Regions from separate parts of the Rhizobium sp. 05N430 genome, predicted to be linked through region 2. Evidence: predicted binding sites of a transcription regulator. Region 2 holds the regulator's gene; each other region holds the start of a gene.
What was found. Region 2 encodes LexA, which represses DNA repair genes until DNA is damaged. Its sites were predicted from a motif close to TGTTCNNNNTGTGTTCNG; they were not measured.
Positions count from the first base shown of each region.

Region 1: a site for LexA is predicted at 1,965-1,982, ahead of AC1DJO_RS11840 (helicase-related protein). Genes of this name have one in related genera too.
Region 3: a site for LexA is predicted at 859-876, ahead of ruvC (crossover junction endodeoxyribonuclease RuvC). Genes of this name have one in related genera too.

Region 1 covers NZ_JBFTMO010000004.1:279,562-289,399, reverse strand. Annotated here, with positions in the region: gene AC1DJO_RS11865 (acetyl-CoA C-acetyltransferase) at 1-30, shown strand, start outside; gene phbB (beta-ketoacyl-ACP reductase) at 90-815, shown strand; gene AC1DJO_RS11855 (YMGG-like glycine zipper-containing protein) at 923-1,216, opposite strand; gene AC1DJO_RS11850 (DUF3309 family protein) at 1,245-1,400, opposite strand; gene AC1DJO_RS11845 (hypothetical protein) at 1,622-1,903, opposite strand; gene AC1DJO_RS11840 (helicase-related protein) at 2,129-5,203, shown strand; gene AC1DJO_RS11835 (RNA-binding S4 domain-containing protein) at 5,207-5,611, shown strand; gene fdxA (ferredoxin FdxA) at 5,805-6,143, shown strand; gene AC1DJO_RS11825 (CarD family transcriptional regulator) at 6,541-7,113, shown strand; gene AC1DJO_RS11820 (RNA polymerase factor sigma-32) at 7,489-8,352, shown strand; gene AC1DJO_RS11815 (M48 family metalloprotease) at 8,407-9,838, opposite strand, start outside.
Region 2 covers NZ_JBFTMO010000008.1:161,843-171,680, reverse strand. Annotated here, with positions in the region: gene eno (phosphopyruvate hydratase) at 1-40, opposite strand, end outside; gene kdsA (3-deoxy-8-phosphooctulonate synthase) at 195-1,040, opposite strand; gene AC1DJO_RS18215 (VOC family protein) at 1,037-1,915, opposite strand; gene lexA (transcriptional repressor LexA) at 2,119-2,832, shown strand; gene AC1DJO_RS18205 (ComEC/Rec2 family competence protein) at 2,813-5,017, opposite strand; gene gltA (citrate synthase) at 5,531-6,820, shown strand; gene lpxB (lipid-A-disaccharide synthase) at 6,851-8,041, opposite strand; gene AC1DJO_RS18190 (LpxI family protein) at 8,026-8,907, opposite strand; gene lpxA (acyl-ACP--UDP-N-acetylglucosamine O-acyltransferase) at 8,910-9,728, opposite strand; gene fabZ (3-hydroxyacyl-ACP dehydratase FabZ) at 9,725-9,838, opposite strand, start outside.
Region 3 covers NZ_JBFTMO010000018.1:22,778-32,615, forward strand. Annotated here, with positions in the region: gene AC1DJO_RS25740 (AbrB/MazE/SpoVT family DNA-binding domain-containing protein) at 1-248, opposite strand, end outside; gene ruvC (crossover junction endodeoxyribonuclease RuvC) at 305-817, opposite strand; gene AC1DJO_RS25750 (methyl-accepting chemotaxis protein) at 1,049-3,364, shown strand; gene AC1DJO_RS25755 (hypothetical protein) at 3,432-3,599, opposite strand; gene AC1DJO_RS25760 (LLM class flavin-dependent oxidoreductase) at 3,959-4,960, shown strand; gene AC1DJO_RS25765 (SH3 domain-containing protein) at 4,957-5,514, opposite strand; gene AC1DJO_RS25770 (invasion associated locus B family protein) at 5,516-6,004, opposite strand; gene AC1DJO_RS25775 (DoxX family protein) at 6,157-6,591, opposite strand; gene AC1DJO_RS25780 (tetratricopeptide repeat protein) at 6,654-7,139, opposite strand; gene AC1DJO_RS25785 (MBL fold metallo-hydrolase) at 7,160-8,134, opposite strand; gene AC1DJO_RS25790 (sigma-70 family RNA polymerase sigma factor) at 8,427-9,170, shown strand; gene AC1DJO_RS25795 (anti-sigma factor family protein) at 9,167-9,838, shown strand, end outside.

The DNA.
Region 1 (9,838 bases), on a different contig from region 2:
GGCGTCGCGATGTGCCTCGAAGCACTTTAAATAGCATGCGATCCATGCCTTAATGGCGGGATCGAAGGCGATAACAAGGGGAGCGAAACATGAGCAGAGTGGCTTTGGTCACCGGTGGCACACGTGGCATCGGTGCAGCAATTTCGGTGGCGCTCAAGAACGCCGGTTACCGGGTGGCGGCGAACTACGCCGGCAACGACGAGAAGGCCAAGGCCTTTCACGACCTCACTGGTGTCCCGGTCTTCAAGTGGGATGTTTCCGACTATGCTGCTTGCGGCGAGGGCATCGCCAAAGTGGAGGCCGAGCTCGGCCCTGTTGACGTACTGATCAATAACGCCGGTATCACCCGCGACGCGATGTTTCACAAGATGACCCCACAGCAGTGGCATGAGGTCGTCAACACCAACCTCACCGGCCTCTTCAACATGACCCACCAGGTCTGGGGCGGCATGCGTGACCGCAGCTTCGGCCGTATCGTCAATATATCGTCGATCAATGGCCAGAAAGGCCAGATGGGGCAGGTCAACTATTCCGCCGCCAAGGCCGGCGATCTCGGCTTCACCAAGGCGCTGGCGCAGGAGGGTGCGGCAAAGAACATCACCGTCAATGCCGTCTGCCCCGGTTACATCGGCACGGAAATGGTTCTTGCTGTTCCGGAAAAGGTGCTGAACGAGCGGATCATCCCGCAGATCCCGGTTGGCCGTCTTGGCGAACCTGAAGAGATCGCGCGCTGTGTGGTGTTCCTGGCCTCGGATGACGCTGGGTTCATCACCGGCTCGACGCTGACGGCGAATGGCGGGCAGTTTTTCGTCTAGAAGCGCCCTGAGGTTCCGGGAGTTAACTCACCTCACCGGGATCTAGCGCAAACGGTTGAAACAAAAACGGGCGCCAAGGCGCCCGTTTTCAAAATATCAGTCTATTGTTAGCAGCGAACGCGGCGCGTTGAGCCGTTCGAGTAGGCAACGTAGCAACCGTAGCGGTCACGATAGACGCGCTGGCCCGAATAGCGGCCATTGCGCTGATCGACCGAGTTACCGACTGCAGCGCCAACCAGGCCGCCTGCAACGGCGCCGACGGCTGCGCCGCCCCAGCTGTTGGAAACCGCACCGCCAATAAGGGCGCCAGAGCCAGCGCCGATTGCGGTGCCCTGCTCAGTTGCCGTGCACGATGCAAGCGCACCCACGAGTGCTGCAACGAGAACAACCTTCTTCATCATGACTTACAACTCCCCAGTTACATGGCCTTTAGATGCGGCCCATCAGGACAAGGATAATGATAATGACGAGAACTAGCCCCAAACCGCCAGAAGGTCCATAGCCCCAAGCGCGGCTGTAACCCCAATTCGGCAGAGCGCCGATCAAAAGCAGAATAAGGATAATAAGAAGTATCGTACTGAGCATGTTTTCTGTCCTTCAACTCACCGCGAGTTACGAATGGACAATAAACACGGTAGCCGGGTTTTTGTTCCCGGCTAAACTTATGTGCGTGCAATTTCAGGATGGAGTTTTCTTGATGGTGCCAGAACTTATATTCTACGGGACGGTAGAAACGCGTCAGGCTCGAAAAGGTTCCGCTGATCCGCAGAAAATTTTAACGAAACATCCACTCAGGGCGGAAAGTGTTAATGGCGACCGATTTTCAATGCTGATCCTGCAATCAAGGAGGCTGCATATAGCGCCCGTTCGCGCAGTTCATCAATATGCAGTGGCGAACAAAAGCGGAATTTGCAGCTGTCGGCGATTCGTCTGTGATTCGTTCCGGCTTTGACCCGAAGGTTAATTCTGTGGTTTTCCGTTTTTCCGTCTTTGCGGTTGCCGCCGGATGAAAAGAGGCCGTCGAAGACCGCCCGCTGCAAATTGCCAGATTCCGGTGATTCAGCATCTAGTGGGAAAAGCTGATTCAAAACCAATACTTAGCCGTGAACAAAAGCTGAATCACCGCGAGTCTGCGATTCGTCGCTGATTCGTTCTCAAGCTGTTCCGAATCTCAAAACAGAGGCTTAGCGCCGCTTGTTGAATCAAAATTAGCAGCGCATTCGCATCATCCGGCTCTTGCGTTTGCCGGTTGCCCTGTCCATGTGTTGTCTGCTGACTTGACCCCGGGGCTCCCCGCCTCACTTGCATGGACCATGACACTGAATTCGCAGCCGATGATACTGAGTGGGCGCGGTGTGACCGCGGTGCTCGGGCCGACCAATACCGGCAAGACGCACTACGCCATCGAGCGCATGGTCGCGCATGGCACCGGCGTGATCGGGCTGCCGCTGCGCCTTCTGGCGCGAGAAGTCTATAGCCGGGTCGTGGAGAAGGTCGGTGTGCACAATGTCGCGCTGGTCACGGGCGAGGAAAAGATTTCTCCGCCCAATGCGCGCTTTTCGGTCTGCACCGTCGAGGCGATGCCGCGCGAAACCAAGGCGGCCTTCGTCGCGATCGACGAAGTGCAGCTCGCTGGAGATCTTGAGCGCGGGCACATCTTCACCGATCGCATCCTCCATCTGCGTGGTCGCGACGAGACGCTGCTGCTCGGCGCCGGCACGATGCGCCCCATTCTCCAGCAGCTACTGCCCGGAATCACCGTCATCGAGAGGCCGAGACTGTCGCAGCTGCTCTATGCCGGGCAGAAGAAGATTACCCGGTTGCCGCAACGCTCGGCGATCGTCGCCTTCTCGGCTGACGAAGTTTACGCGATCGCCGAACTGATCCGGCGCCAACGCGGCGGCGCGGCCGTCGTTCTTGGCGCGCTCAGCCCGCGGACGCGCAATGCGCAGGTGGCGCTCTATCAGGCGGGCGATGTCGAATATCTGGTCGCCACTGATGCGATCGGCATGGGGCTCAATCTCGACGTTGATCATGTCGCCTTCGCGCAGGACCGGAAATTCGACGGCTACCAGTTCCGCAATCTCAATCCCGCAGAACTTGGCCAGATCGCCGGGCGTGCCGGCCGCCATGTTCGCGATGGCACCTTCGGCGTCACCGGGCAGGTCACGCCTTTTGATGATGAACTGGTGCAGCGGATCGAGGCGCACGAGTTCGACAACGTCAAGGTTCTGCAGTGGCGGACCAAGGAATTCGACTTCGCCTCGATACAATCGTTGCGCGCAAGCCTGGAAAAGCCGCCGAGCGTCCAGGGGCTGACGCGATCCCTGCCTTCGGTCGATCAGCAGGCGCTGGAACATCTTTCACGATATCCGGAAATTATTGATCTTGCGACCAAGCCGGAAAGGGTTGAAAAGCTCTGGGAAGCTTGTGCGCTGCCCGATTACCGGCGTATTGCACCGGCCCAGCATGCCGATCTGATCTCGACCCTCTTTTCTGATCTCGTCCGCCGTGGCACGGTGAACGAAGATTTCCTCGCGGAGCAGGTGCATCGTGCGGACCGGACGGACGGTGAAATCGACACGCTTTCGGCGCGAATCGCGCAGATAAGAACCTGGACCTATGTGTCGAACCGGCCCGGTTGGCTTGCCGATCCGACACACTGGCAGGAAAAGACGCGGGAAATCGAAGATCGATTGTCCGATGCGTTACATGAAAGGTTGACGAAACGCTTTGTTGATCGCAGGACATCTGTGCTCATGAAGCGCCTGAGAGAGAATGCGATGCTGGAAGCTGAAATCAGTGTGAATGGTGATGTCTTCGTGGAGGGACATCATGTGGGTCAGTTGAGCGGTTTCCGCTTCACTCCCATCGGTGGAACGGATGGACCGGACGCCAAGGCCGTACAGGCTGCTTCACAAAAGGCGCTTGCTCTGGAATTCGAAGCGCGCGCTGCGCGCATGCATGCTGCCGGCAATGGCGATCTGGCGATCAGCGCCGATGGCCTAGTGCGCTGGCTCGGCGATCCCGTGGCGCGGCTTTCGGGCAGCGACCACATCATGCGGCCGCGGGTGATCCTGCTTGCCGACGAGCAGTTGACCGGAAATGCGCGCGATCATGTCGCCGCCCGCGTCGAGCGCTTCGTCAATCATCATATCAGCACGGTGCTTAAGCCGCTCGACGATCTGTCGCGCGCTGAAGACCTGCAGGGCCTGGCAAAGGGTCTGGCGTTCCAGCTTGTCGAGAATCTCGGCGTACTGTTCCGCCGCGACGTCGCCGACGACGTCAAGTCGCTGGATCAGGATGGCCGTGCCTCAATGCGCCGCTACGGCGTGCGGTTTGGCGCTTACCACATCTTCGTTCCGGCACTTCTGAAGCCGGCGCCTGCCGAATTGATCACGCTCCTCTGGGCGCTGAAGAACGATGGTCTCGACAAGCCTGGCTATGGTGACCTCATTCCGGTTCTGGCCGCTGGCCGTACGTCTGTCGTCACCGATCCGAGCTTCGAGCGCACCTTCTACAAGCTTGCCGGTTTCCGTTTCCTCGGGAAGCGGGCTGTTCGTATCGATATTCTAGAGCGGCTTGCCGATATCATCCGTCCGCTGCTGCAGTGGAAGCCGGGTCAGGCAAACCGTCCCGAGGGTGCCTATGACGGCCGCCGCTTTACGACGACGACCGCAATGCTCTCCATCCTCGGCGCGACGCTTGAGGACATGGAAGAGATCCTCAAGGGTCTCGGTTACCGTGCGGATGCGGTGAAGGCCGAAGAGGCTGCCGCCCATCTTGCCACGCAGGATGCGTCGGCTGCAACGGCCGCGAGCGAGGCACCAGCCGAAGAAGCATCCGACAAGGCCGATCACGACGATGCGGATGGTGCTGAGGAAGCACCCGCTGCCGAGCCTGCACCTGTTGCTGCCGAAGCGCCTGCTGAAGCTGCCGAAGTGACAGCCGAAAGCGGAGAACCGCAGGAGCCGAAGCCGGTTCTGCTGTGGCGCCTCGGCGGCCGCAACGACAACCAGCGCCCGGTGCGCAACCACGGCGAACGCCGCGGCGGCGAGCGCCAGCAGGGCAACCGTCGTCAGGGCGGCGCGACCGAAGGCGCTGAAGGCAACAACCGCGGCGAAGGCAATCGCGAAGGCCGCGATGGCAACCGCCAGCAGCGCGGCCGCGATGGCGGCAAGCCGCATCAGGGCCGTGGCGATCGCAACGAACAGCGTGGCGACCGTCAGGATCGTGGTGACCGGAAGGATCGCAACGACCGCAACAACAACCGTGGCGGCGCCCAGCCGCTGCGCTTCGAGGCCAAGCCGCCGCGCAAGGAAAAGCCGATCGATCCGGATTCGCCCTTCGCCAAGCTCGCTGCCTTGAAGGAGCAGATGAAGAAGTAATCGATGGGCGGGGAGACACAGCCAGCAAGCGGTTCGCGCCAGCGCATCGACAAGTGGCTGTTCTTCACGCGCATGGTGAAATCTCGCTCCCTGGCGCAAAGCCAGGTGCAATCAGGGCACGTTCGCATCAATGGCGAACGTGCCGTCCAGCCCAGCCAGACAGTCAAGGCGGGCGATCGCGTCGAGCTGCAGCTCGACCGCAGGGACGTCGTCCTTCTGGTCAAACTGCCGGGCGAGCGGCGGGGGCCTTTCGAAGAGGCGCAGCGCCTTTACGAGAACATCACGCCGCCTGAAGATGAGACGAAACGTCTCACCGCCTACGAGCAGGCGATCCGCGGCGCGGGGGCAGGACGGCCGACAAAGAAAGAGCGGCGGGCAATCGACAGGCTCCAGTCGGGCGAGGATTAGAAAACTCTGTCTGCGCCGCCGGTTTTTGAAGATGGATAATCCTTGAAATCAGGCTGTAAAGCCGATACGTCACAATCAACTCGCCGGACTGCGTTCTTGCCTCCCAAGCCAGTCAACGCTGCTCCTCCGGCACAGGGAAAGACGCGACGTTCCAGGTTCGTCTCCCCGCTCGCGTGAAATCCTGGAGTTCTTCATGACCTATGTCGTGACCGACAATTGCATTCGCTGCAAATATACCGACTGCGTGGAAGTCTGCCCGGTCGATTGCTTCTATGAAGGCGAGAATTTCCTCGTCATCCATCCCGACGAATGCATCGACTGCGGCGTTTGCGAACCCGAATGTCCTGCCGAGGCGATCAAGCCGGATACCGAGCCGGGTCTCGACAAATGGCTCAAGATCAACGCTGAATATGCCAGCGTCTGGCCCAATATTACCGTCAAAAAGGACTCGATGCCCGAGGCCAAGGAAATGGACGGCGAGACCGGCAAATTCGAGAAGTACTTCTCAGAAAAGCCCGGCGCGGGCGATTGAGTTCAAGCTACTGAAATCCGCCTGAAATCGGGTTCAGAAGGCGCTTAAACGTTTCAAGTGATGCTTCACTAATATGTGAGCCATGTGTTGCCCGCATGACTCACACGCACCAAATTATTGATTTCCTCATATTTTTGTGATAGGTTCTAGAGACTGACCCATTTGAGGCACGAGGCGTGCCCAAAACCATCACGAAAGCAAATTAAATCTGTACGCGGTTTCCGTGACATATCAACGAGTTGAGCTGTCCGATCGTTAATCGCGTGCACGAATTTCTTTGCTTATGTCTGGTGGGACCAGAGTGAAGTCACCCGACGGGAATTCTACCGTCTCATCCGGGCCTGACTGACCCGGCTCCGGCCGCCGCCGGAAGCGTAACAGGGAGTTTTTGATTAGTATGACGACCCAGCAGAAAAAACCTTCAGCAGCTCGCCACGGCTTCAAGACCGGTGAATCGATCGTGTACCCCGCTCATGGCGTCGGTACCATCACCGCTATCGAAGAGCAAGAAGTTGCCGGCATGAAGCTCGAACTTTTCGTTATCGATTTCGAAAAGGACAAGATGCGTCTGAAGGTTCCGGTCGCAAAGGCGATGAGCATCGGCATGCGCAAGCTGTCGGAAACCGACTTCGTTGAGCGCGCGCTCAAGGTTGTGCAGGGCAAGGCTCGTGTCAAGCGTACCATGTGGTCCCGCCGTGCGCAGGAATATGATGCCAAGATCAATTCCGGCGACCTGATTTCCATCGCAGAAGTCGTGCGCGATCTCTATCGTGCCGAGAACCAGCCGGAGCAGTCCTATTCCGAGCGTCAGCTGTATGAAGCTGCTCTCGACCGTATGGCTCGCGAAATCGCTGCCGTGAACAAGATGTCGGAAACGGAAGCTGTGCGTCTCGTTGAGACCAACCTCAACAAGGGTCCGAAGCGCGGCAAGGCAATTGAAGAAGACGACTCCCAGGACGAAGCCGCATAATAGCACTTTGTTTTTCCTTGCAAAAAACCCGGCCTTCGAGCCGGGTTTTTTATTGGAACTTTTTCCGCGCTGACGCGTTTAAATCTCGTAAGTGCGGACAAAAAACCGGTGGAGCCCACCGTTCGTCCGCTGGTTTGAACGCTGGACGAGGAGTGGGTCATGGCTTCCACATTTTGCCGGAACGGCAACTTGAAGAATCAGATCCTGCCTCACCGTCTGACCGGTACTTGGTGAAGAGATAGGGCCTCCTCCTGAAAAGTCCAGGAGAGAGGCCTTTTGCATTCGAGAGCTGAATTTGATCCGGGCGGCGACGTTCTGGAAACGAACCTTCATTGTTTTTTGTTTGGGCGCGAGGCCTGATTTTAGGAGACCGATATGAGGAACATGTCTGCAGACCGGCGCATGATCAAAATTGCGATGGCGGCTCCCTATCTTGCCCGCGAGGAAGAGCATCAGCTGGCGATCCGCTGGAAGGACAATGACGACCGCGGCGCGCGCAACCAGATCGCCATGGCGCATATGCGTCTTGTCATCTCGATGGCCGGCAAGTTCCGCAATTTCGGCCTGCCGATGAGCGATCTCGTGCAGGAAGGGTATGTCGGTCTGCTTGAAGCTGCGGCGCGGTTCGAGCCCGAACGCGAAGTGCGGTTTTCGACCTATGCCAGCTGGTGGATCCGTGCCTCCATCCAGGATTATATCCTGCGAAACTGGTCGATCGTTCGCGGCGGCACAAGCTCAGCGCAGAAGGCGCTGTTCTTCAATCTTCGCCGGTTGCGCGCCAAGCTGGCGCGTGGCGACACCCAGCTGACCGTACAGTCGATCCATCAGGAAATCGCTGCCGCGCTCGGCGTCAGCCTTGCGGACGTCCAGACGATGGATGCGCGGCTCTCCAGCAACGATGCGTCGTTGCAGGCGCCTTCGGTCTCCGGGGATGCCGACAGTGCCGAGAAGATGGATTTCCTCGTCAGCAACGAGCCACTGCCGGACGAGCAGGTGACGAACATGATCGACGGCGAGCGCCGCCGCGTCTGGCTGGCCTCGGCGCTAACGCATCTCAACGAGCGCGAGATGAAGATCATCAGCGCACGGCGCCTGGCAGAAGACGGAGCGACTCTCGAAGAGCTCGGCGCCGATCTCGGAATTTCGAAGGAGCGGGTACGCCAGATCGAGAGCCGGGCGATGGAAAAGTTGCGCAGCGCGCTTGTCAGCGCCGATCCGCATATGGCCGCCTACGCCTGAAAGTAGTCTTTACTCCCAGAAGCACAGACTGGCCCGGTTCGCACCGGGCCTTTTTTATTCGGCGATGATTTTCACGCGGTCGCCGGGTGCAACGGACGCGCCCATCGGCAGGGCGTTGATCAGCTTGAAAAGGTCGAGCTTGCGATCGGTGCCCATCATCCGGGCCGCGAGCGTGGTGATGTTGTCGCCGGCGCGTACCGTGACGACGCGGATGCGCAGCGGCTTCAGCGACGACATCTCGTCCGGTGTCATGCGGCGGAAGCTCGCTCTCAGCACGTCCGCCGTCTGCTGCAGCGCTGTGCTGCCCTTCGGCACGGCCGTCAGGAAACGGAAGATCTGCTGGTTGTTGCGGATGACGGTCACGTCGAAATCCCAGCGGTCGGCGCTGGCGCGGGCGGTTGCGGCTTCCATGCCGTTGATTGTCGTCGCCTGGATCGTCGACGGGTCGAGGCCGGTCACCCAGCCGCTCGAGATATAATTTGTCAGGCTCTGGTTGTTGCTATCGGCCACGCCGTCGAAGCGGATCGCCACATCGCCCGGGCCGGTCGCCATGACGGCTTCGACCTTGTTGTCGATGGTGAAATCGGGCGGCACGTCGAAGCGAATGCCGAGGCCACCATGCAGGAAGGTCTGGCCGCGCACATAGCCCTCTTCGGGGCTGTCGCCGTAGAGCAGGCCGTCGATGCCATCGAGATAATAGTCACGGCCCTTGTCGCCGACCTTGCCTTCCTGGCCGAAGGCGCGGGCGTGGTCACGCGCAAGCTCGATGCGCTGGGCCGAATTCGGGTGGCTCGACAGGAAGTCGAGGCTCTGGTCGGCGTCGGGATCGGCCGACATGAAGCGGCTGTAAGCGGCCATGCTGTCAAGGAAGCGTGCCGCCGAGTAGGGATCGTAGCCTGCCTCACCCAGCATGCGCACGCCGATCACGTCGGCCTGCAGTTCCTGCTGGCGGGAGAAGGCGGCGAGACGCAGTTTCCCGCGGGCGAGCGCCTGCTTGCCGGCGATATCGCTCGACAGGACCTCGGCGACCACACGGCTGGCGATGACTTCGGCCTCTTCGCGCTTCTGGCGCTCGATGCCGTGGTTTGCGGTCACGTGGCCCATTTCATGCGATAGCACGGCAGCGACTTCCGAAGCGTCGTTGGCGAGTGCCAGCAGGCCGCGGGTGACGTAGAGGTAGCCGCCCGGAAGCGCGAAGGCGTTGATCGCCGGCGAATTCAGGATGGTGATACGGTAGGACTGGCTCGGGTTTTCGGAAACCGCCGTCAGGGCGCCGGCAATGCGGGCAACAAGCCGCTCGGTCTTGGCATCCTTGTATTCGCCGCCGTAGCTCGCAACGATGCGCGGATGCTCGCGCGCACCCATGGCGGCGCGCGGGTCGTTCTTCTGGACCTCATCGACGATCTGCGGATTGGACGAGGGGGAAACCGTCGGCTGGTAGGACTGTTCGATGATCGACTGACAGCCGTTGAGAGCCATGGCAGCT
Region 2 (9,838 bases):
CGAGAATCTCGCGGGCGATGATATCGGTAATTGCAGTCATGGGTTTCTTCCTGCTCGGTGGGTGGGATAAATCGTTTGAAATCGTCTTAATCGAAGGCACGCAAATTACAATGGCCGTTTTTGAGCCGCCTAACATGCCTTCGTTTCCGGCCTCATCCGAGGCCTATTACAGGATCATGTCAGCCTTTTGAACGTCAGGCCGCTTTCGCGATGGCGTCGAAGGCGAGAAGCTTTTCGAGAAGCCGCGGCATGTCCTTCAGATAGACCATGTTCGGTCCGTCAGACGGCGCATTGTCGGGGTCTTCGTGCGTTTCGACGAACACACCGGCGACACCGACGGCAACGGCGGCACGCGCCAGGGTCTCGACGAATTCGCGCTGACCACCGCTCGAGCCGCCCTGCCCGCCCGGCTGCTGCACGGAATGCGTGGCGTCGAAGATAACAGGAGCGCCAAGTGCAGCCATGATCGGCAGCGAGCGCATGTCCGATACCAGTGTGTTGTAGCCGAAGGAGGCACCGCGTTCGCAGAGCAGGATGTTCGGATTGCCGCTGGCATTCAGCTTGGCGAGAACATTCTTCATGTCCCAGGGCGCCAGGAACTGGCCCTTCTTGACGTTGACGATCCGGCCGGTCTTGGCGGCGGCAACGAGAAGGTCGGTCTGGCGGCTGAGGAAGGCCGGGATCTGCAGGATGTCGGCGACGGTTGCCACCTGCTCGCACTGCTCTTCCGTGTGGATATCGGTCAGAACAGGAAAGCCGAATTCCTTTTTCAGATCGGAGAAGACTTCGAGCGCCTTTTCAAGACCGATGCCGCGCTCGGCGGAAAGCGATGTCCGGTTCGCCTTGTCGAAAGACGACTTATAGACGAGGCCGATACCGAGCGACTTGCAGAGTTCGCTCAAAACACCGGCGACCATGAAAGCGTGGTCGCGGCTTTCCATCTGGCAGGGACCGGCGATCAGCGACAGCTTGCCCGTATTCGAAAAGGTAACGCGGCCAGCACCCTCGCCGGCGACAACTTCTGCATTGGTATTTGTCATTGGGTCTCCTCGAAGGCGAAGATTGCGCCCTGTCCCGGCGCCGGCTTCACCAACAGACGATTGTTCATACTGACATGGGTGATCCCGTTAGCAGCCAAATGCGCCGCTGTCACGGCCAGATCACCGACCGAAAAGACGATTGCGCGCGCCCTGAGGCCGTTATCGGTGACAAGTGGCTCGGCATCGAAATAGGCCTCCATGCCCTCGTTCGAGAAGATGGAAAGTCTCCCGTTCGGCAATTCGAAGGATAGGCCGAGTGCCGCCTCCTTAGGCTCCACTCCACCGCTGGCCGTCTCCAGAAATTCGGCGAAGGCCTGCGGATCCTCAGCGCTCAGCGCGATCTCGCTGATGCCGGTGACGCCGTTTGCATGGGTTTCCAGTGCATTGCGATCGGCCGGAAAGGCGTTGATCCGCTGGCAGGCGAAGAAGAAGACATCGGGTGCCCGAAGATCGGCGGCAAAGGCGAGCTTGAAGGCGCCTGTCGCCTGCGTTCCGTCGGGCATGACGATCGGCCGCGAGAATTCGACCATATCGCCGCCGCTCAGCTGCGCGCCGTCATAGGCAGCCTTGTCCGCATCGGCACTATCGGTGCCGAAGACAACAGCCGAAAAGCCGTCATCGCCGCAGCGGAAGCGGAAGGCCTGATCGCGGGCGACAAAGCTGTTGCCCTTTGCGACAGCCGCGTCGCAGTCCGCCTGGCTCGCAATACCGAGCGGTTCGAGATAGGTCTTGTCGGCCAAGAAGACGCAGGCATTCTCCGTTCCGAACGGATGACGGCCATCGGCCGCGACGGTGAAACCGAGACGCCCGAGTCGCTCGCGGGCAACGTCGATATGGGTCACGGGCAGTACCAGATGATCGAGCGGATGCGTCATGGCGGTTCCTCCGGTGAAGCCGGCAGAGATTTGCACGCCCTGCCCGGCAAAGCGCAAGCGTGGATCACCAATCCGGCAAATAAACTTTCAAAAACGACGAAAAATCATCGGAAGTTTTACCGATATTTAGGCACTTGCGGAACACATATGGAACATATAGTGTCCGTTCTGGCTTTGTTTCACGAATCTGGGGAAAAACTTCGATGCTGACGCGCAAACAACAGGAGCTTCTCCTCTTCATTCACGAGCGCATGAAGGAGTCCGGCGTTCCGCCATCCTTCGACGAAATGAAGGATGCGCTCGATCTGGCTTCCAAGTCGGGCATCCATCGCCTGATCACGGCTCTGGAAGAACGTGGCTTCATTCGCCGCCTACCGAACAGGGCGCGCGCACTCGAGGTCATCAAGCTTCCGGAAGCCTACAGCCCGAGCATCCAGCCGCGCCGCGGCTTCTCGCCGAGCGTCATCGAAGGCAGCCTCGGCAAGCCGCAGCCGGTCGCGCCGCCGAAGCCTGCGAACGAGGACAATCACACGTCGATCTCGGTGCCGGTCATGGGCCGGATCGCAGCCGGTGTGCCGATTTCGGCGATCCAGCAGAACACACACGACATCACTGTTCCCGCCGACATGCTCGGAAACGGTGAACATTATGCTCTTGAGGTCAAGGGCGACTCGATGATCGAGGCCGGCATCTTCGACGGCGATACGGTCATCATCCGCAACACCAATACCGCCAATGCCGGTGATATCGTCGTTGCTCTCGTCGATGACGAAGAGGCAACGCTGAAGCGCTTTCGCCGCAAGGGTGCATCCGTTGCGCTCGAAGCTGCCAACCCGGCTTACGAAACCCGTATTTTCGGACCGGACCGCGTCAAGGTTCAGGGCAAGCTCGTTGGCCTTATCCGCCGCTATCACTGAGCGTCTCGCTTTCACCAAAAGTGCCGCTGCGCCAATCGTAGGCGCGGTGGCGGATCCAGGGCCGGTCGAGACCCTCGAATGATGTGGTGATTTCGGCGATCCCATTGGGGAAACGAAGCTCGACAGCGCCTGTCTTTCGCAGTGTCTCCCCGGTGAAAAGCAGGGCGCCTGAGCGGCAGGTATCGAGGCGCAGGCGAACCGGTGTGACGACGATATCGGATATGTCGCAGGCTGGGCCAAGGAACGCCGCATTCTCGATCACGGTCAGGATCGAACCGTTGTCGAGCTTCGCCGTACACCAGGACTTTTTCACGCATGAGAAGCGCTCGCCCGTCGCACTGGCCTTGATCGCGTTCATGGTGTCGTTCTGCTGTGCCTCCGTCAGTTTCAGCCTTTCACCGCGCGGTGCGGTGGGAATATCCGGGAGCGCCGGGAACGCCGGTGACAAATGCTTATCGATCACCAGAGCGCGCCTCCATTGATCAAAGATGAAGCCCGGTGGCCGCTCGCGATTGGTGGCGAGGCCGTTGTCACTGACGATGCCCGCCATGCTCCCGTCCTCGGCAATCACGATTTTCGGCGGCGGAGGACCTCCCAACATCGCGGCGGCTGTCGTCGATGCCATCAAGATCGCGGTGCCGAGATGCCGTATGCGGCTGCGCAGCAAAGTCAGCAGCAGGAAACCCGTCACCGCCGCGGGAAAGTACCACGACGCCAGGCGCCCGACGCCGATATCGCCGCCCCATGAGGCAACCGTCCTGGCGATGGCGATCACCAGATCGAGCCCGAAGCCCGTCACCTGCCACGCCCATGCATCGAGACCGAGGGGCATCAGCAGCATGGCAATGAGGCCGAACGGCATGATGATGAAGGAGATGATCGGCATGGCAGCGAGATTGGCTGGCAGGCCATAGGCCGTCAGCCGGTGGAAGTGCTCGACCGAGAACAACGCGGTCGAGAAGCCGCCGATGACGGAGGTCAGCAGGATGCCGCCGAAGAACGCAGTGGCGGAAGACAGCATCCTGACGGCGCGAAACTTTGCGAAGGGCCGGTCGCGCACCGGCCTCTCCTTCCAGAGCGCATAGCCGGCGACGAGGGCCAGTGTCGCGGCGAAGGACATCTGGAAGCTTGGCCCCATGATCTCCGAGGGTGAGAGGACAATGATCACCAGCGCCGATAAGGCTACGTTGCGCAGACTGATCGACGGCCGGTCGAAGAAGACCGCCGCCAGCATGATCGCCATCATGATGAAGGCGCGTTCGGCAGAGACAGCGAAGCCCGAAATCAGAAAATAGGCGGTGACGGCGGCAAGCGCACCGGCTGCGGCAATCTTCTTGACGGAATAGGCCTGGACGACAGCCGGAAACAGGCTGAGCACGGTGCGGAAGCCGACGAAGAAGATGCCTGCCGACAGCGCCATGTTGAGACCGGAAATGGCGATGATATGCGCAAGGCCGGATTGGCGCAGCGCCTCGGTCGTCTCGCTCGAAATGGCGCGGCGCTCGTCCGTGACCAGAGCGGCGGCAAAAGCGCCGGTGTCGCCAGGCAGGATGCCTCTAATACGGTCGCCGATGCCGCTTCTCAAGCGGTAGAGCCATTCAAGCGCGCGATCCTGCATCGATGCGGGCCCGGGTTCGACCGCCGGCACCACGGCAGGGGCACCATAAAAGAAACCGTTGCCACCGACGCCGTCGAAATAGGCACCGAACGAAAAGTCGTTGAGGCCGGGAAGAGCGGGCCCTGACGGCGGCGTCAGCCTTGCCCTGCCCTTCAGCCAAGTCCCGGTTTCGAACTCCGCTTTCTGGCCGCGCGCAATCACGGTCACCTGCTCTGGCGGCCGCTTCAGCGCCGGGTTCTCCGTCGCCTTGAGCGCCAACAGATACCGCCAGCCGCCGCGGCCATCGCTTTCCCGCCGCTCTACGCGGCCTGTCAGCGTCGTCGTTACCGCCGAATCGAGAACGACAGTACCGGCTCTCCAGGTCTCGAATTGTGCGGCGAGGATGCCAACAGCAATCAACATCATGGAGACCAGGCAGATCCGGCTCCACTCCCGGCTGCGATCGGTCACGGCAAGGAGCAGAAGTAGCGCGATTGCGCATGAAAGCGGCACAGCCGGTGAAATGTCTGCGCCGCAGGCAAACCAGAGAACGGAGCCCAGTCCGAGCGCCACCGGCGCAAACAACATGCGGCCGCCATAGGCCAGTTCTTCGACAGCACAGGCCGGCAGGCTTTGCGCAACACGGCGCTGCAGCGACCGAAGAACATGAATAGAAAGCTGCCGGCGGTGACCTAGATTAACAGGTGCGAAGAGAGAGCCTGCTGCAGGCGGCATCAGCGGCGTCTGCGGCAATTTGGCCGCGGCACCGATGGTGATCGTGCTGACGTCGCTGGTTTTCAACTCCGGCATGCAAAGAGCCTGATGACCCGATAGAATACAACCAGAATGCAACCCTGCGCGCGTTTCAGCAACAATAATCGATTGAAAAATGATGAAAAAACGTGAGTGCAAAAAGCCTAAATAAATCATCAGCTTCCGCTATGCGTTTACAGCATCGCAGGAGTGCCTAAAAGTTGATACTGCGATGCACAAAATGGCGTCACGGTAACTTGGCATTAGGCGCGCTATCATATAGCAATCTGAGCGGACGCTTAACCCTATGGCGCTTTTATGGCGCCGCCGCCAATTTGGAGGATCAGAATGACGGATCAAAGCGCAACAATCAAAATCGGCGACAAATCCGCCAATCTTTCCGTAAAGAGCGGAACGATTGGGCCTGATGTCATCGATATCGGCGCACTCTACAAGAACACCGGTTCCTTCACGTACGATCCTGGTTTTACCTCGACCGCATCCTGTGAATCGAAGATCACCTACATCGATGGCGATGAAGGCGTTCTGCTGCACCGCGGCTATCCGATCGAGCAGCTGGCCGAGCACGGCGACTTCCTCGAAGTCTGCTATCTGCTGCTCTACGGCGAACTGCCGACCGCAGCGCAGAAGAAGGACTTCGATTACCGCGTCACGCACCACACCATGGTGCACGAGCAGATGAGCCGCTTCTTCACCGGCTTCCGCCGCGATGCGCACCCGATGGCCGTCATGTGCGGCTGTGTCGGCGCGCTCTCGGCCTTCTACCATGACTCGACCGACATCACCGATCCGCACCAGCGCATGGTCGCGTCGCTGCGCATGATCGCCAAGATGCCGACGCTGGCCGCCATGGCCTACAAGTATCACATTGGTCAGCCCTTCGTTTACCCGAAGAACGACCTCGACTATGCGTCGAACTTCCTGCGCATGTGCTTTGCCGTCCCTTGCGAAGAGTATACGGTCAATCCGGTTCTCTCCCGCGCCATGGACCGCATCTTCATTCTGCACGCCGACCACGAGCAGAACGCTTCGACCTCGACCGTTCGTCTCGCCGGCTCTTCGGGTGCTAACCCGTTCGCCTGCATCGCGGCCGGCATTGCCTGCCTCTGGGGTCCTGCCCACGGCGGCGCCAACGAAGCGGCTCTCAACATGCTCTCGGAAATCGGCTCCGTCGATCGTATCCCTGAATATGTCGCACGTGCCAAGGACAAGAACGATCCGTTCCGCCTGATGGGCTTCGGTCACCGCGTCTACAAGAACTACGATCCGCGCGCCAAGATCATGCAGAAGACGACGCATGAAGTTCTCGGCGAACTCGGCATCAAGGACGATCCGCTTCTCGAAGTGGCGATGGAACTCGAGCGCATCGCGCTGACCGACGAGTATTTCATCGAGAAGAAGCTCTACCCGAACATCGACTTCTATTCGGGCATCACGCTGAAGGCTCTCGGCTTCCCCACGACCATGTTCACGGTTCTCTTCGCTCTCGCCCGTACAGTCGGCTGGATCGCGCAGTGGAACGAAATGATCGAGGATCCGCAGCAGCGCATCGGCCGTCCGCGCCAGCTCTATATCGGCGAGGCCGAGCGTAACTACGTTCCGGTTTCCAAGCGCTAAGCGCCTATATCAGCGAAACAAAAAACCCGGTCATTTCTGACCGGGTTTTTTCTTGTCCAGAGTCTCGAGAACGACCTCGGCCGCCTTTTGTCCCGGCGGCTTGTCCGTCTGCATGCGCTGCCAGACGAGATCGAAGCCCTCGATCATCGCACGGCGCTGCAGCGTATCTGCCGACAGCCGCTCCATCCATCGCGACAGGCTGCCGCCGCGGACAACCTCGTTGATATATTCGGGCACGACCGCGTAGTCGGCGATCAGGTTCGGAATGGCCGCTGTCCAGGTCTTGATGCGGCCCGTCAGCAGCTTCATGATCCAGTCGATCTTGTAGGCCGACACCGTCGGCACACCGGCGAGCCCCAGCTCCAGGATCACCGTTCCGGATGCGGCCATCGCTGCGTCGGCTTCGGCGAATGCCCGCCACTTCGCCTCGCCGCCGACAAGTATCTCCGGCTTCACCGGCCAATCCTTGATCATCTCACGCACCTGCGCCTCGCGCCTCGCAACGGTGGGCAGCATGAACCGCATCTCGCCGTTGCGCGAGACGAGCTCATTCACTGCATCGCCGAAATGAGGCAAAAGACGGTTGATCTCCGAGGCCCGGGAGCCGGGGAGCAGCATGATCGACTTGACGGCAGGCTGGGGAGAGTTTGCCCTTGCGCTGCGCGCGTTTCGTGTCGCGATGAGATCCTGATCTGCCGTCAGCCGGTGGCCGACATAGGTCGTCGGCGGCCCGCCGAGTTCCTTCATCACGCAGGGCTCGAATGGCAGCACCGCCAGAACATGATCGACATATCCCAGCATGCGTTGTGCGCGGTATTCCTTCCACGCCCAGACACTCGGACAGACATAGTTGACGACAGGCAGATCCGGGAGAGCCGCGCGTACGCGTTTGGCGACGCGATGGGTAAAGTCGGGACTGTCGATGATGACGAGAACATCAGGCTTGGCGGCGATGATTGCCGCCGTGGTCTGGCGGATCAGCCTGTAAAGCGTCGGCAGCTTGGCAAGCACCTGGCTGATGCCCATAATCGACAGTTCAGAATAGTCGAACAGCGATTTCAAGCCCTGGGCTTCCAGCGCTTCGCCGCCGACGCCGACAAGCTCGACGGGGCCGTTATGGATCTGTTTCAAAGCGGCGATCAGATCGCCGCCCAGCAGGTCGCCGGAGACTTCTCCGGCAATGATGCCGATTTTCAGACTGGTGCTCACGTCAGCCCCCATCCCGGCAAGCCGCGGTCGATGCCGCACACGAAAAGGCCAGCCTGATCCGCCGCAGCGATCATCTCATCTCTCTCCAGAATCAGTGCCCTGCCCGCCTCGACCGCAACACCCGCGAGACCGGCTTTCTGCGCATTGGCAATGGTCGACACGCCGATCGATGGCAGATCGGCGCGCAAATCCTGCTGCGGCTTGCAGAGCTTGACGAGCACGCCCTTGCGGCGCGCCGATATCCGCCCTGCATTGCGCAGCGATGCGACCCGCTCCAGCATACCGTCGGTACCTTCCGGTCCCTCTAGCGCGACGACGCGTCCGCCGACCGAGACGGCACCCTGCCCTACGTCAAGCAATCCCAGGGCATTGGCGGCCTCGGCAGCCTTCAGCATGTCGGAGATATCGTCCTTGCCCGGCACCACCGCACCAAGAGAGCCGACAGAAGCCAGAAGATCGGGGGCAATCTCCTGGGCGCCGATCACACGGCGGCCGTTATTTTCGATGAGCTTGATCACCATCTGCAGCACGGTGTCATCACCGCCGGAGATCAATGTCCTGACGACCGACGGGATCTTGACGACAGACTTCCACGTCGGGCGTATTTCCCGCCATTCCGGCCGGCGGCGGACGCCACCAGACATCACGACGCGGCGGATATCATGCTTGCTGAAGATAGCATCGAGTGCGGAGACATCGCCGACGCCGATGACGGCATGGTCGTAGCCCTGCCAGGAACGGTCGACTTCACCCTTCAATGAAATCACGAAGGGTTCATCGCCGGCGGCACGTGCAGCCTGGGCCACGTAGGCCGGCAAAAGGCCGTTTCCAGCGATGATCGCAAGACGGCCCTTTGCGGTGTCGCCGGAAACGGACACGCTCAGCCTTTCTGTCCCCGCGTCGGCGAAGACAGCGCCCGATCGCTCTCGGCGGCAATGAAATCGAGGATTTCGACAACCTGAGGGCAATCGGCATACTCGGCGCGGATTGCGGCTGCGTTATCGCGAACCGAACCGGAGCCTTCGAAAATCGCCTTGTAAGCGCGTCGTACCGTGTGAATGACAGCGCGATCAACGCCGGCACGCGTCATGCCGACGACGTTCAGGCCGCCGAGCAGCCCCGGATTGCCGTTCAGCATGCCATAGGGAATGACGTCGTAGCTGACGGCGGAGAGGCCGCCGACAAAGGCCTGACGGCCGACGCGCGTGAACTGATGTACCGCCGAACCGCCGCCGAGAATGACGCGATCTTCGATCGTCACGTGACCTGCAAGCATGACGTTGTTCGACATGATGACATTGTTGCCGACACGGCAATCGTGGGCGACATGCGAATTGGCGAGGAACAGATTGTTGTCGCCGACAATGGTCTTGCCGCCGAAATCGCTGGTGCCGGTATTGATCGTTACGCCTTCGCGCATCGTGCAATTTTCGCCGATGGTCAGCGTCGTCTCTTCACCGGCGTGATGGACGCTTTGCGGATCGCCGCCGATGACGGCCATCGGAAACACCCTCGAACCCTTGCCGAGGATGGTCCGGCCGGTGACGATGGCATGGGGATGAAGCTCGACATTGTCATCAAGCGTCACCTTCGGACCGACATAGGCGAAGGGACCGATGGTCACGTTCTCACCGACGACGGCGCCGTCTTCAACGACGGCCATCGGGTGAATGCGGGCGCTGGCAGCAACCGTGCTCATGCCTTGTCCTTGCGTAGGATCATTGCACCGATATCGGCTTCCGCGGCCAGGTTACCATCAACCTTGGCGTCACAGTGGAACTTCCAGATATTGCCGCGCTGCTTCAGCTT
Region 3 (9,838 bases), on a different contig from region 2:
CGGTCACGTGTCATGGACATGAGCGCGTCGGCATCGATCGCCTGATCGCCGGTCCCTTCAAGCTTGGAGATCGCCCTGAGGACTTGATCAAGACGGTTTCGATCTTCGATGGCGCGACGACCAGTCTTCGGGGAGACAACCAGCTTGCCGCCTTCCATGGAGAACACGACTTCGCTGTTTGGCTCTATGCCGGCCAGCTCGCGGAGATCGCGGGGAATCGTGACCTGACCTTTCGAGGTAACGCGCATGACTTGCTCCTTCAAAGTAAGAATAATCCTTACCTATAGAACAAGTCAAGAACAAACTATCCGGCCAAGGCTGCCAGGCGCATGCGGTTGCTGCCACGATTGTGGGCATGGCAAATGGCAATCGCCAGCGCATCGGCCGCGTCGTCGCCCTTGAATTCCACCTTCGGCATCAGGATCTTCAGCATCATGTGGATCTGCTTCTTTTCCCCATGGCCAACGCCGATGACGGCTTTCTTGACGGCGTTCGGCGCATATTCGGAAACCTGTAGCCCGGCACGCGCCGGCACCAGCATGGCGATGCCGCGGGCTTGGCCGAGCTTCAGTGTCGCGACCGCGTCCTTGTTGACGAAGGTCTGTTCGACGGCGGCTTCATCGGGTGTGTAGCTGTGGACGATCTTGGCAAGCCCGTCATGCAGCTGGCAGAGGCGGGAGGCCAAGTCCATGTCGCCGTCCGACGTGACGGTGCCGGAGGCTACGAAGCGCAGCGAATTGCCCAGCGTGTCGATGACGCCCCATCCCGTGCGGCGCAGGCCGGGATCGATGCCGATGATGCGAATCGTGTTTTGCATGGCTCACCATATTGCAGTTGCAAAATAACTGCCATCGATATGTGAACAAAACAAAAACATCCCTTGTTTTTGTGTCGCGCCGTTTACTGCGAATTAAATCAGTTGTCTGAAATCTAATCCATCAAATGTGAGAGGGGCTCCTTTTTCGGAAGGTTAAGGCCCCCAGTGTTCTGTTTTCGGTCAAGCCAGCTGCGAAAAGCCAGGCAAGCCGCTCCGGAAGGGTTCTAGTTTATGGCTCAGAGATTTCAGTCTCTATCGTTTAAAGTGATTGCTACTTTCATTCTGCTCACGGCACTTGCCGTCAGCACCATCAGCGTGCTCGGCTATTTCGCCAGCAGCCGCATTTCCGACGAGCAGGCGCTGAAGGCGAAGGAGAGCGTGCTCATCTTCCGCGGCGACATGCTGCAGGATCAGCTGGAGCAGCTTGAAAACCAGGCGAACTCGATCGCGCGTATCGAAGCGCTGCAGATGTCGATCACCAGCCTGAAGAGCGGCTGGAAGACCATCGAGAAGTCCTCGGGCGATGCCCGCGCGGAACTGAAGAAGGTCTTCATCACCAACAATCCGAACCCGGCCGACCAGCGCGAAAAGCTGATGAAGCCGGAGGGGCCGAGCGGCTTCTACTACTCGAACCATGAGAAGACGCAGGGCGAAGTCGCCCGCGACCTCGAAAACACGGCCTTCAGCGATCTGCTGATTGCCGACATGGATGGTTCTGTCCTCTATTCCTACAAGAAGGACGACAATTTCGCCGAAAACCTGAAGGCCGATGCCTGGAAGGCGACCGGTGCCGGTCTCGCCTATGCGAAGGCTGTCGAGAACACCGCAAAGGCGACCGACGATTCCGCGCCGACAGGCTTCTCGGGTCTGCGCGTCGACGCGGGCAAGTCGGGGATCTTCTATGCCGTTCCGATCGTCAAGCTGGGCCTCGCGAAGGGCATCATCCTCTTCAAGGTTCGCGATGACATCGTCACCGGCATCCTGTCGAAAGGCATTGTCTCCGGCAGCACGGCGCAGGCGGCGATCATTTCCAGCGATGGTTCGGCTGTCGGCCTTGCCGACGGCAAGCTGGCGACGCTCGATACTGCGGCCTTTACCTTCATCCCGGACGCGCTTGCCAACAACCAGGGCATGACGGTCGATGATTTCGACCGCGCCGATGGCTCGGCCCGCGCCTATGTTCGCGGGATCGACTATCACGGCGACCGCTTCCTGGTGGTCGAGAGCGTCCGTCTCAGCGAGCTCAATGCCGGCTCGATCGAGATCGCCACGCTGCTGACGATGATCGGCCTCGGTGCACTCGTCGTTATGGCGATTGCTACCGGCCTGATCACCAAGCTCCTGTTCTCGCCGCTCGCCCGTCTTGCCGGCAACACCCGCGACGTGGCCGACGGCAAGCTCGATACCGAGATCGGCAGCCAGAACCGCCACGACGAAATCGGCACGATGGCAAAGGCGCTGGCGCGCTTCAAGCAGTCGCTGCTCGAAAGCCGCGAGCTCGAAGCCGCAAGTGCCGAGACCCGTACCCGCGCCGAGCGCGATCGCCAGGAAAACATGGCGCTGCGCGAAGCCGAGGCGAAGAGCCTGCAGGATGTCGTGCAGGCGCTGGACGAGGGCCTGCATCATCTGGCTAGCGGCAATCTCGCTTATCAGATCGAGACGCGCTTCCCGACCGAACTTGAGGGCCTGCGCGTCAACTTCAACGAGGCGCTGGCAACGCTCAGCGAAACGATGACGGCGATCGGCGGAAATTCGATGGCAGTTCGTTCAGGCTCGGAAGAGATGCGCAACGGCGCCGATGATCTGGCCGGCCGCACTGAGCGGCAGGCCGCCTCGATCACCGAGACCGCCAATGCGATCGATGCCATCACCCAGTCGGTTCGCATCCAGATCGAGCGCGCCGAGCAGGCCGAGCGGATCGCCCGTGACGCCAAGAAGGAAACGGCCGGTTCGAGCGATATCATGCGCGAGACCATCGCGGCGATGGAGGCGATCCAGTCGTCTTCGCGCCAGATCAACTCGATCATTTCGGTCATCGACGAAATCGCCTTCCAGACGAACCTGCTGGCGCTGAATGCCGGTGTCGAGGCAGCGCGTGCCGGTGAATCCGGCAAGGGCTTTGCCGTTGTCGCCATGGAAGTGCGTGAACTGGCACAGCGCTCCTCGAGCGCCGCCAAGGAAATCGCCAGCCTGCTGCAGAAGTCGACACATGAGGTCGAAAGTGGCGTATCGCTGGTCGAGAGGGCAGGGGTTGCGCTGACCGGTATCGGCAGCCGCGTCGAGGCGATCAACGGCCAGATCCACGAGATCATGGAATCGACCCGTGAAGAGGCCGATACGCTGCGCCAGATCAACAGCGCGGTCTCCGAACTGGATTCGATGACGCAGCAGAATGCGGCGATGGTCGAGGAAAGCACGGCGGCGATCCACCGTCTCGCCAGCGAGGCTCTGGAGATGGATCGCCAGCTCGGTAACTTCACGCTGCCGCAGGGCTATCATCACCAGAACGCGGAAGTGCATGTGCTCCGGCACCGCCGCGCTTCGTAACACCCTCAAAGTGTCAGGCGACTCCAGCCATCAGTTGGATCTGGAGTCGCTTGAAACAGCGGCCTCATCAGAGGCTCAGGTCCAGGCCGAGCTTCCTGCTCAGCAAGAAGGCGGCAAGCCCCACGCCAAGTACTGCCAGCGCGAAGACTGCAGCCATCATGCCGCCTGATCGCAGTAGCGCTCGCCTGTCGCTTTTCTCCGCACGGTCATAATGCCACTTGATGGCGAAGAACATGGCTATTCCCAAGGCAAGAACCTTGAATGTAACGAAGACTACAGGGACCCAATCCATCTCAAACACTCTCGTATGCATAAGCTGCGCTTCTTATGATCCCATCGCAGACAAGCGCCTACTTCCGATTATGCAACGCAGATATGTAATAGTAGGTGGTGGTTATTTAGCCTGTACTGCTGGCTCAGGAATGACCGTCTAGGGCCTGCGATAACAACGACATGCGGAATGCCGGAATTTGGCTTCCACATCTGAGTTGGTGGCAGGCGGCCGATCGGCCCTTTTTCTTTTCTCAGGGTTTGGATGCGGCGCCGTTACCACCTACATAGCCGGTAGCCCCATTATACCGACGGCAGGTTCTCATGATCCCCTTTTCCATCCTCGATCTTTCGCCCGTTCCCGAAGGGACGACCGTCAGCCAATCTCTTGCGGGTTCCGCCCGGATGGCGCAGAAGGCGGAAGAGTATGGTTACAAGCGCTTCTGGCTTGCCGAGCATCACGGCATGCCGGGCATTGCCAGTGCGGCGACTGCCGTCGTCATCGGTCATGTTGGTGCTGCGACGAAGCGGATCCGCATCGGCTCGGGCGGCATCATGCTGCCGAACCATTCGCCGCTTGTGATCGCCGAGCAGTTCGGCACGCTGGCGGCGCTCTTTCCCGGCCGCGTCGATCTCGGTCTCGGCCGTGCGCCGGGTACGGATATGCGCACCGCCCAGGCGCTGCGCCGCAATCTCGATGCCGGCGCCCAGAGCTTTCCGCATGATGTCGTCGAACTGCAGCAGCTGCTCGGAGAGCCTGTCGAGAACCAGGCGATCCTCGCGGTGCCCGGCAACCGGACGCACGTGCCGGTCTGGCTGCTTGGCTCCAGCCTCTACAGCGCCCAGCTCGCTGCCATGCTTGGTCTGCCCTATGCCTTCGCCTCGCATTTCGCACCGGATTCGCTGCTCGATGCGATCGATATCTACCGTAGCAAGTTCCAGCCATCCGCGGTCCTCGACCAGCCATATGTGATGGCCGGTGTGATGGGCTCCGTCGCGCCGACCGATGAAGAGGCCGAGTATCACTTCACTTCGGCGCAGCAGCAGTTCGTCAATCTCCGGCGCAATGTTCGTGGCCAGTTCCCGAAGCCGGTGAAAGATATGGAGAGCTTCTGGTCGCCGATGGAAAAGCTCAATGTCGAGCATACGCTGCGCTATGCCGTCGTCGGCTCGCCGCAGACGGCTGAAGCCAAGCTTAAGGAATTTCTGAAAGAGACGGAGGCCGACGAGCTGATCATCTCCATGCCGATCCACGATATCGAGGCGCGGCTGAAGTCGGTCGAGCTCTTTGCGGGCCTCGGCAGCTTTATGAGCGCCGCCGCCTAATCGGCGATGGCTTCGCCGGGATAGACGCCCCAGAGGGCCGATTGCTCGACGAAGCCGGTGAGATTCTGGTGTGGCAGGCCGATGCTGCACCACGCTCCGTCGCAGCGTCCGACATGGACGAGGACGCGGGCCATCAATGCCGCCGAGATAGCCGCACTTTCCCGGGCTCCGGTGTGAAGTGCGGCGGGCTCTCTCAGCCAGGGGCCGATCACCGCGGTCCGGCGCGATGAGAGCAGGGCGCGATGCATCCAGCCTGTGATGCCATCGCTGTCGCGCACCTGACGCCAATTGTCGTATTCGGCGGTGATCTCCAACGGCAGGCCTGATTTCACGTAGATCCACTTGGTCCCGTAATCCAGCGACGGCCCGATGCGCATGCGCGCGTTGGCCGATTTGAGCGAGACGAAGCGGGGAACCGGCAGACCGGTTTCCCGGCCCTTTGGTGTGCCCATCTCAACCGGGACTGCCGATGCCTGGCTGGCTAGGCAGGCGGCAAACAGGCTGCAGAGGGCAAGCAGCCCCATCGTCCGGCGCAGAAGAGAAAGACGGCGCATGTCAGCTACAGCTGGCCACCTGTTTCAAGGCGGCGGTGATGCCATCGAGCGAATAGGTGTAGCTGGTGTCCGTCCCACGGCTGGAGGTCGCCTCGATCACCATCTCGCTGCCGCCGCGCATGGCGCGGATCATTTCCGGTTCACGCTCCTCATGCTGCATCCAGGCGGCGTTCTCGCGGGTGAACATCCAGAATGTCTGGTCGCCAATGCGCACCTTCACGCGCGATCCCTGCTTCAACTCGTAGCCCATCCGTGCCTGCGGCTCGTATTTCGCCGAGGCGCCGGGGCCGACCATGAAGAAATTCTTGCCGTGATCGACACTGGTCGGCGTCTGGCCGGTCGGCACGGTCAGCAGATAGCAGACCGTCTGGCCACCGGCCTTGTAGGAATAGACGCCCCAATCGTTGAAGCGCTTGACCATTGTGGGCTGCGCTTGTGCGGAGAAGGCGCAAAGCAGCGAAATGGAGAGAGTGAGAGCAAGTTTCTTCATGGCATTTTCCCCGCCGATGGTGTGAGAGACGCTGGCCTGAGACAGACCGGCTGGAGGCAGGGACATTGAACGGTTGCAGCGTTACCGCTTTCTTAAAATCAGGCTGCGGCTCACGGAGCTGTGAACCGCTTTGATCCAGATCCTCGCGGAGGTCAGAAGAAGACAGCCATCGGCACCGGGACGATGCGCTTCAGGACTGCATCGACAGACAGCGATCCGGCGCCCGAGATCGCCAGCACAAACATGCCACCGGCGATCGCAAAGTCCTTCTCGAAATGCAGCAGTTCGTTCTGGCTGGTGAAATCGGTGTGGAAGAGCAGGGCCGTCATCAGGCAGAAGATGCCGAGCGCAACAGCACCCAGCCGTGTGGCCATGCCTGCCGCGACCGAGAAGCCGGCCGCAAGCTGCAGCAGGATGACGCCGATAGCGACCGGTAGTTCGAGACCGAGCCTTTCGAAGGCCGCTGCCGTGGCGTTGAAGTTCAGCGCCAGCGTTGCGCCTTCATGCAGGAAGATGGCCGAGAGCAGCAGACGTCCGGCGAGAAGTGCTGCATTGCTGCCGGCGGATCGGATAGGGGAATGTTCCATGATCATCTCCAATGGGTGAGCAGGGCGAGCGGCATCTGCCGCCCGCCCCGGGGCAATCACCGTCAGTTGCCGCCCCGTGCGGCGATCGCCTCTTGTAGGTCTTCCAGCTCCTCGCAGCCTGCGGGGCACAGCTGCTTCAGCGAAGCGAGCTGCTCGTTCGCCTTGTCGGGCTTGCCGGTCTGCAGATAGAGCTCGCCAAGATATTCGTGCGCTGCCTTGTGATCGGGCTGCAATTCGAGAGCCTTGGTGTAGTAGGTCAGCGACGTGTCGTAGTCGCCGGTCATGCGCAGCGTGTAGCCGAGCAGGTTGTAGACATCGGCCTGCTGGTTATCCTCGGCGAGGCCGCGCAATTCCTCGAGTGCGCCCTGATAGTCCTTGGCAGCGATCTTGGCGCGGACGGAAGTGAGGTCCGGACCGTCGCCGGTTTCCATGTTGTCGACGGCAAAGGCGGGCATCGCCGTCAATGCCGAGATGGTCGAGCCGCCTGCCGACAACGCGCAGAAGCTGATGACGCCGAGAACGGCGTAGCGGGTGAATGATCTTTTCATGACGATAGTCTCCTCAGGCGTCAGGCCTGGCTGGTAGGCGTGAAGGCATAGGCATTTCCGTCCTTGACGAAGCTGCCGGAGCCGGGGAAGGGGAAGTGCGAGCCGCAGATGGCGATCTTGTCCGATATGACGCGATCGATCAGTTTGCGGCGGCTGGTGATGGCAAGCGGCCCGTCCTGATCGTAGCTGCCCTGCCATTCCGGATGCGGCGCCAGCAGCGCCGGGACGTACATGATGTCGGCCGAAACCAGCAGCTGGCTTTTTCCGGAGTTGACCAGATAGGTCGAATGACCCGGCGTATGGCCTGGCGCCGAAATCAGCTCGATGCCGGGCGCCACTTGCGCACCGTCCTCCACCAACTTCCAGTTCTTCCATTTCGGGAAGACTTCGGCGATGCGCTTTCCGGCAGGCTTGCGCCCCTCCGGGAGTTTCGAGAGGCGGCCGGGATCGGTCCACCAGTTATATTCGGCCGAATGAACGATGAGCTCGGCATTCGGGAAGACAGGCGCATTGGTGCCCTTTTCCATCAGGCCCCAGACGTGGTCAGGGTGGAAATGCGAGATCATGACCGTGTCGATCTTGCGGTAGTCGATGCCGGCGGCTGCCATGTTGCCGGGAAGGTTGGTTGCATTGGCCTGCCACTGGCCGACGCCGGAGCCGGCATCCATCATGATCAGCCGTCCGCCGACCTTCAGGACGACCACCGTCAGCGGGATCGGCATGAAATCGGTCGGCAGATGCGCCTTGGCGAGCGCATTCTTGGTCTCGTCGACCGTGGCATTCTTGATGAAGGCGGGATCGTGCGGCTTACGCCAGATGCCGTCATAGATGGCCGTCACTTCGATATCGCCGACATTGTAGCGGTAGAAGCCGGTTGCCGGTTCGTCCGGCGATGCGGCGAAGGCCGGGGGCACGAATTCGAGCTTCGATGCGAGGCCGAATGCGGCTGCCGCGGCGGCCGAACCAAGCAGTGTACGGCGTGACATTTCAAACATTGGGGTGCCTCCTCTGGCTTGTCCTGTGTCTCAGCGGAGACGGGATGGGTTCGACGCCGCCGCTGAAGAACTAGACCGGAGAGGCCTGCTGCTTATTCCGAGCCTGGCGTAATTTTCCATGCAAGTCATTGAGAATGAATGGATAATTTTTTCACCCCGGCAAAGCGGTAAAAAAATCTCAGTTGGCAGGGAATAAAACCGGGTGCTTGGCGATCTAGGCAATAAAGGGTCGCATTGCGCTGAGGGCGGCCCGAGGACTAGAGTCGGCTGCGCCGCAGCCGCAGAGGGTGTGATGACCGAAGCCTGTCTTGCTATCCCCACATCGTTCGACGATCAGGTGGCCGCGGCTCTGCTGCGCTGGCGCCGCCGCTCGCGATCGTTTTCTCAGCTCGCAAGCTGTTTTCTCGCCGAGGCAGCGTCGGTCCTCGTCGGCTATATGGAAATGGCACAGGCGAGGGGCGGGCGGCAGACCGCTGCCGCCTCCGCGCAGCCCGATCACACATTGCGTTTCCAGCAGAACATCCTTCCGCACATGGATGCAGCCTACAACTTCGCGCGCTTTCTCAGCCGCGATCAGGATGCGGCGCAGGATATCGTCCAGGACGCCTTCCTGCGCGCCTATCGCAGTTTCGAGACCTATCGCGGCGGCGATTCACGGGCGTGGATTTTTGCCATCGTCCGCAACTGCCATCTCGCCTGGCAGCAGCAGGGACGGCGGAAGGCACGTTTCGAAACGCCGCTGGATGCCGATGCCGGAAGCGACAGCCCGGCCCATGAGATCGCATCGGATGACGAGACGGCGGAGACCGCGATGATCCGCGAGAGCGAGACGTCGCGCGTGCGCCATGTCATCGGCCTGCTTCCGGAGGCGATGCGGGAAATTCTGGTGCTGCGCGAACTCGAGGAGCTTTCCTACAAACAGATCGCCGAGGTCATCGATGTGCCTATAGGTACCGTGATGTCGCGCATCGCCCGGGCGCGGCGCGAATTCGGCGAGGCCTGGGATGCGTTTGAGAATGGCGGGGTGCGGGCATGACCGAGGCGCCGAAGCAGGGCTGCGACCAGTGGGGCCCGGTGGTGCATGCCTTCATCGATGGCGAGCTGGATCTGGTGCGCGCGGCCGAGCTGGAAAGTCATCTGGCGGGGTGCCCGGATTGCCGGGCGGAGATCGAAAGGGTGCGCGGGGTGCGGCAACGGATCGGACAGGACGGCGTGCGCTTCAAGCTTCCGGACGAGGTCCGGTCGCAGGTTCTTTCCGCGCTGTCGCACGAGCAGGCCATCTCCTCATCCGCTCTTCAGCCGCGCCAGAAGCCTGCTTCGCCGTGGGAGCGGTTCTTCCGTTTCGTTCGCGACTGGAGCTTCGTGCCGTCACTGGCGGCGCTGGCGGCGAGCGCAATGCTCTTCATCAATGCACCGGCGCCGGATCTCGGCATTGAGGACCAGCTGCTGGCGAGCCACGTTCATTCAATGCTCGCCGATCACCTCGTCGATGTGCAGACCTCGAACCAGCATACGGTAAAGCCCTGGTTCAACGGCCGCATCGATTTCTCGCCGCCCGTCAACGATCTCGCCAAGGATGGTTTCCCGCTGGTCGGCGGCCGGGTCGATTATATCGGCGGCCGGGTGGTGGCAGCGCTCGTCTACCGGCGCAACGGCCATGTCATCAACCTGTTCATCTGGCCGCAGGCGAAAGGCGGGCAGGCG